Regions from separate parts of the Terrihabitans aquatilis genome, predicted to be linked through region 2. Evidence: predicted binding sites of a transcription regulator. Region 2 holds the regulator's gene; the other holds the start of a gene.
The links. Region 2 encodes LexA, which represses DNA repair genes until DNA is damaged. Its sites were predicted from a motif close to TGTTCNNNNTGTGTTCNG; they were not measured.
Positions count from the first base shown of each region.

Region 1 (3,410 bases), 140 kb from region 2:
GGCCAGCCGGCGCTCCTCTTCGAGCCCGGCACGGCCGTTCTCGTCCAGCGATCGCTGGTGCGGAAACAGTCCTTCCTCCCAGCCGGGCAGAAACACCACATCGTATTCCAGCCCCTTGGCGGCGTGCAGCGTCATCAGGGTCACGGCTTCATCGGTGTTCGCGCCTTCGGTGTCCATCACCAGCGAGACGTGTTCGAGGAAGCCCTGCAGGTTCTCAAAGCCGTCCATGGAGCGAATGAGCTCCTTCAGGTTTTCGAGACGCCCGGCCGCTTCCGGCGAACGATCCTGCCGCCACATCTCGGTGTAACCCGACTCGTCCAGCACCATCTCGGCGAGGTCGGTGTGCTTCATCGTCTCGGCGGCGCGGCTCCAGCGCGCGAAGCAGCCGGTCAGGTCGCGCAGGGTCTGGCGTGGCTTCGGCTTCAGATCCTCGGAATCGGCCGCCATGCGCGCGGCTTCCATAAGGGGCACATTGGCCGAACGGGCGATGAGGTTCAGGCTTTGAACCGTGGCATCGCCCAGCCCGCGCTTCGGGGTGTTGATGATGCGCTCGAAAGCTAGGCCGTCGAAAGGCGAGTTCACGCAGCGCAGATAGGCAAGCGCATCGCGGATCTCGGCGCGTTCGTAGAAACGCGGACCGCCGATGACGCGGTAATTCAGGCCCAAGGTGACGAAGCGATCCTCGAATTCGCGCATCTGGAACGAAGCCCGCACCAGAATGGCGATATTATCGAGGCTGTGGCCCTTTCTCTGCAGGCTCTCGATCTCGTCGCCGATCGCGCGCGCTTCCTCGCCCGAATCCCAGGAGCCGGTCACCGTGACGCGTTCGCCTTCCTCTCCCTGAGGGCGCAGCGTCTTGCCAAGACGTCCCTGATTGTGGGCGATGAGATGGGAAGCGGCGCCGAGGATGTGCGCGTCGGAGCGGTAATTGCGCTCCAGCCGGATGACCTTTGCGCCCGGAAAGTCCTTTTCGAAGCGCAGGATGTTGTCCACCTCCGCGCCGCGCCAGCCATAGATCGACTGGTCGTCGTCGCCCACGCAGCACAGATTGTGCGAGCCCTGCGCCAGAAGCCGCAGCCACAGATATTGCGCGACGTTGGTGTCCTGGTACTCGTCCACCAGCAGGAACCGGAAGCGCTGGTGATAGAGCGTCAGGATGTCCGGATTCTCGCGAAAGATGCGGATCGGCTCGAGCAGAAGGTCCCCGAAATCGGTGGCGTTCAGGACCTTCAGGCGGGCCTGATAAATCTCGTAGAGCGCCTTTCCCTTGCCGTTGGCAAAGGACGCGCCTTCGCCTGGCGGCACTTCGGAGGGGCCGAGCCCGCGGTTCTTCCAGCCGTCGATCGCCCAGGCGAGCGATCGGGCGGGCCAGCGCTTGTCGTCGATGTTCTCGGCCTGAAGGATCTGCTTGATCAGGCGAATCTGGTCATCGGTGTCGAGAATGGTGAAGCTGGATTTCAGTCCCGCCAGCTCGGCATGGCGGCGCAGGATGCGGGTGCCGATCGAGTGGAACGTGCCGAGCCACGGCATGCCCTCCGCCACATCGCCCACCAGCGTGGCAACGCGGTTCTTCATCTCGCGCGCGGCCTTATTGGTGAAGGTCACGGCCAGAATCTGCGAAGGGTGGGCGCGCCGCGTCGCCAATATGTGGGCGATGCGCGTGGTCAGCACGCGGGTCTTACCTGTGCCCGCGCCGGCCAGCACCAATAGCGGGCCATCCAGCGTCTGCACCGCCTCGCATTGTTCGGGATTCAAGCCGGAGAGGTAATCGGCCTCGGCCGCCGCACCACGGCCGGATGCCGCCAGCGCACGCGCCGCAATCCCGCCCGCGCGCGGGGCGAGAAGCTCATCATCGTCGAAGAAAGGTACTGGGTTTTGTCCGGCCAAATCGCTCAATCCTGCGGGCGGAACGCGCCATCCGAAGCGATTCGTTCCCGGGAACAAAATGGCACCTCGTTCGGGTGATTGCGAGGGGCGGGGACAAATCCAGGTCAGGCCCGTGCGAACTCCGGCAGATCGTGCTTCTCCGGCGGGTGAATGGCGCGATAGCGCGCTTGCACCAGTCCGAACATGCCGAATGCCGCGAGACCGATGGCGACCAGGCCGAGCAGGGCCCATCCGTAAGGCTGGACCTGAAGCTCCTTCAGAGCGCCGCCGAGGCCGTGGGCGGCGGAGGAATCATATGTGACTGCGGCGACGATGAGGAAGCCGCCGATGATGAGGAAGGTTACGCCCCGCGCCGCATAGCCGATGCGGCCCACGCTCCTGATCCAGCCGGCATGGTTTTCCGGGCAGTCGAGCCGCTTGAGGAACGCCGCCTTCGCCGCCGCGACGAACATCACGCCGCCGCCGACAATGGTGCCGGCGCCGATCGCGCCCAACATCCAGCGTCCGAACGGCTGCTGCATGAGGAAGCTCGTCCAGTCGCGCACGCTGCCATCTTCGCCCGAGGCGGTCGCGGTGCCGATCAGGAGCCCGATGGCGGAGAGCGCGAGGCCGGTGTTGACGATAGCGCTGAACACATGGGCCGCGCGCACCACGATGCCCTTTGGCCCGGTTCCGTGGTCGTCGGCATCGAAGCCGGCCTCGATGATGCGCCAGGCGGCAAACGCCAGCAGCCCGAGCGCCACAAGGGCGAGGATGACGCTGCCGAACGGCTGCAGCAGCACTTCCTGAAGCGCGCCCTTCGAGCCGGTGGCTCGTCCGCCGGAGCCGATCGCGGCGAGAAGCGCCAGGGCTCCGACGACGATGTAGACCGCGCCTCGCGCCGCAAAGCCGAAGCGTGCCATTCTTTCGATGGTCGTGCGTGCCAATGCCATTGCAAAATCCCCGTCAGGCAAGGCAACGTTCCTGGAAGGAATTGGATGCATCCGGATCGCCAATCGGGGTGTCCGCATCCGCAGGTGCTCGCCATGACTCCTCAGGCTCTTACCGCATCCTTCTCCGCCGGTTTTGTGTACGGAATCTCGCCGGGGCCTGCGGTGCTGGCGCTGTTCACGCTGACCGCGATCTCCGGTCGTGCCCATGGCGCGCGCTTCATCACGGCGCACATGCTTGGAGACACGCTGTGGTGCGCGCTGGCCATTTTCGCCATCGTTGGCGTCAGCCAGCTCGGGCACACGCTTTTCGATGCGCTGGGAATCGTTTGCGGCCTTTACCTCATCTGGCTCGGCATCAAGGCGCTGCGTGATCCGGGCGAGGGGCCGTCGCACGCCGTGGGCGCGCGAAATCCTGTGCGCACCGGACTGATCTTCGGCCTCACCAACCCCAAGGCCTATCCAGTGGCGGTTGCCATGTTCACGGCGCTGACCGCGCCCTTTGCCTCGGCGCTGACCTGGAGCGATGCACCGGGGTTCATGGCCGCCGCCATGGTGGGCTTCGTCATCGCCTATGGCATCCTGTTGTGGATG
Region 1 is NZ_JBOCUO010000001.1:729,224-732,633, reverse strand. It holds gene ACQ6S1_RS03680 (ATP-dependent helicase) at 1-1,887, opposite strand, end outside; gene ACQ6S1_RS03675 (DUF1206 domain-containing protein) at 1,992-2,819, opposite strand; gene ACQ6S1_RS03670 (LysE family translocator) at 2,913-3,410, shown strand, end outside.
Region 1: ACQ6S1_RS03680 (ATP-dependent helicase) is a predicted target of LexA. The motif match lies at 1,937-1,954, and genes of this name have one in related genera.

Region 2 (3,410 bases):
CGACCTTCCATTTTCAGCGGATTGCCCTTCATTCCCTGCCGTCGAACCTGCTTGCCCTGCCGCTAGTCAGCACGCTCATCATGCCCTTCGCCCTCATCGGATTCTTATTGATGCCGTTTGGGCTGGATGCTCCGGCCTGGATCGTCATGGGATATGGCATCGAATTGATGCTCCAGACCGCGTACTGGATCGCCTCCTGGCCGGGCGCCAATACCGGGATGGCCGCTTTTTCCCCGGTCGGTGTTTTGCTGCTCGCGCTCGGCCTGTGCTGGACGGCAATATGGACCACACGCCTGCGGCTTCTCGGAATTGCGCCGATCATCGCCGGGCTTCTGTTCGCCGCTTTTCCGGGGCGGCCGGACATCTACATTGAAGCCGGTGGTCGCGCGGCAGCGGTGAGGGCCCCGGACGGGCGGCTTCAGGTCAGTGGGGTGCGGTTCGCGGGTTTCGCGGCGCAGAACTGGCTTGCCGCAGATGGGGACACGCGATCACCGCGCGATCCGAGCGTTGCGGCGGAGGTGCATTGCGACAGCTTCGGCTGCACGCTTCCGATGGAAAAAGGCGGGTTCCTGGCCCTGAATTGGACCTATGCCGCGCTGCGTGAAGATTGCCAACGCGCAGCGATCGTCGTGACGCGGTTGATCGCACCGCCAGACTGCAGGACGAAGAGCCTTGTTATCGACGGAACAGATTTAGCGGAGGGTGGCGCCATGGCCCTTACGCACCGGCCGGACGGTACTTTCGCGATCTCGCGCGCCGATACCGCTCGTCGGATCTGGGACCCGATTACCCATCCGCCCGCCGGACCATCCTTCGCCGCGATAGCCTCGGACGGGAACGAAGCCGATTCCGTGCCCGAAGATGATAACGACGAGACAGATCCAGAGGCCCTCGTCACCGGGGATTTCTAGATCGGAAGCGGTGGCGAGCGAGCCTCAATACCTGCGAATGAGACCCACGAGCCGTCCCTGAACCCGCACGCGGTCAGGTCCGAAAATACGCGTCTCATATGCCGGGTTTGCGGCTTCAAGGGCGATGGACGCGCCGCGTTTGCGCAGCCGCTTCAGGGTCGCTTCCTCATCATCGACAAGGGCCACGACGATATCGCCGGTATTGGCCGTGTCCGATTTGCGGATCACCACCAGATCACCTTCGAGAATCCCGGCCTCGATCATCGAATCGCCCCGGACCTCGAGCGCGTAATGCTCGCCGCCGGACAGCATTTCGGGAGGAACGGCTATGGTGTGGCTTCGCGTCTGAATCGCCTCGATCGGGACACCGGCAGCGATACGGCCCATGACGGGCACGAACGCGGACGGCACCGCTTCCTCGTCATCATCAGCCCGTAGCCGCGCTTTGCCGAGATCCCCTTCGATCACGCTGGGCTGGAACTTGCCGGCTGCGGGTCTCAGACGGGGCGCAACCGCCTCGGGCAGTTTCAGCACTTCCAGGGCGCGCGCTCGATTGGGCAGCCGGCGGATGAAGCCGCGCTCCTCCAGTGCGGTGATCAGGCGATGGATGCCGGATTTGGACCGCAGGTTCAGCGCTTCCTTCATCTCGTCGAACGAGGGAGGCACGCCCGATTCCTTGAGGCGCTCATGGATGTAACGCAGAAGCTCGTGCTGCTTACGCGTGAGCATGGTGCCTCTCCGAATATCGAAACAAATCAGGAACACATTGGTAGCTGTTCCTTATGTGTTCCGCAATGGTTAACATCCGGTTTGCACGATGGTTTAGACGGATCGCGAAACGCAGTCAGCCGTCAGCGGTCTCACCTGCCCATGCTTGAAATGCTTCCTTAGCCCGGCCCGTCAGTGCCCGCTTTTTGGCGGCGCTTTTCGCCGCTCCACGAACACGCTCGCCATTCTCGCCCCTCAAGGCACCTTCGTAGGGTGGAAACAGCCCGAAATTGATATTCATGGGCTGAAAGCTGCGCTTCGTGTTCTCGTCTCCATTGGCTTCGATATGGCCGCCGGTGATGTGGCCGAGCAGGGCGCCCATGGCCGTCAAGGGCGGCGGGATCTCCAGTTTCCGGCCCAGCCGCTCGTCCGCCGCGAACCGGCCTGCCAGCAGCCCGACCGAGGCGCTTTCGACATAACCCTCACATCCGGTGATCTGGCCGGCAAAGCGCAAACGGGTCTGCGCCTTCAGGCGGAGCGTTCGATCGAGCAGCCTGGGCGAATCGAGAAACGTGTTGCGGTGCAGGCCGCCAAGACGGGCGAATTCCGCTTTCTCCAGACCCGGGATCATCCGAAACGTGTCGGCCTGGACGCCGTGGCGCAGCTTGGTCTGGAAGCCCACCATGTTGAACAAGGTGCCCAGAGCGTTGTCCTGGCGCAATTGCACCACCGCGTAGGGCTTCACACTTGGATTGCGCGGATTGGTCAGGCCCATGGGCTTCATCGGTCCGTGGCGCAGGGTCTCGCGGCCCCGCTCGGCCATCACCTCGATCGGCAGGCAGCCGTCAAAATATGGGGTGGTGGCCTCCCAATCCTTGAAGTCCACCCGCTCGCCCGTGAGAAGAGCATCCACGAAGACCTCGTACTGATCCCGGTCCAGCGGGCAGTTGATGTAGTCCGCGCCGCTGCCTCCCGGGCCAGCCTTGTCGTAACGCGACTGGAACCAGCACACATCCATGTCGATGGAATCGAAGTGCACGATGGGCGCTATCGCATCGAAGAAGGCCAGGGAATCGCGTCCCGTCAGATCGCGCACGGCCTGGGCAAATGCCTCGGAGGTGAGGGGGCCGGTCGCGACGATGACATTGTCCCAATCTTCCGGCGGCAGCCCCGCGATCTCTTCACGAGCCAATGTCACCAGAGGATGGGCTTCCAGCGCTGCGGTCACGTCGGCCGAAAAACCGTCCCGGTCCACGGCGAGTGCGCCGCCCGCGGGCACCTGATGCGAGTCGGCCATGCGCATGATGAGCGAATCGAGTTGTCGCATCTCCCAATGCAGCAAGCCTACGGCGTTGCTCTCGCTGTCATCCGAGCGGAAGGAGTTGGAGCAGACGAGCTCGGCGAGATTCTGGGTCTGGTGGGCTTCGGTCGAGCGGACTGGACGCATTTCGTGGAGAACGACCGGCACGCCCGCCTGCGCGATCTGCCAGGCGGCTTCGGACCCGGCGAGACCGCCGCCGACAATATGGATGGGTGTCATGGGGCGAAGCTATGCGACAGCAACGTCACGTTCAATTGCTACGCTTGCGCGCATGAGATCAGACGATTCCGGCAGCAACGGCTCCGCGCCCTCAAACGGCGCGCAATTGCAGGGCATTGCGCGACTTTATCATGCGGGTCTCAACACGATGCGCGGGCTGAAATTTGCCGCGCGTAGCGAAGCCGCTTTGCGTCAGGAGCTCGCGGTTTTTGCCATGGCCGTGCCTGTCGGCTTGTTCGTCGCGCCCAGCA
Region 2 is NZ_JBOCUO010000001.1:593,096-596,505, reverse strand. It holds gene ACQ6S1_RS03020 (ComEC/Rec2 family competence protein) at 1-911, shown strand, start outside; gene lexA (transcriptional repressor LexA) at 936-1,640, opposite strand; gene trmFO (methylenetetrahydrofolate--tRNA-(uracil(54)-C(5))-methyltransferase (FADH(2)-oxidizing) TrmFO) at 1,756-3,159, opposite strand; gene ACQ6S1_RS03005 (diacylglycerol kinase) at 3,212-3,410, shown strand, end outside.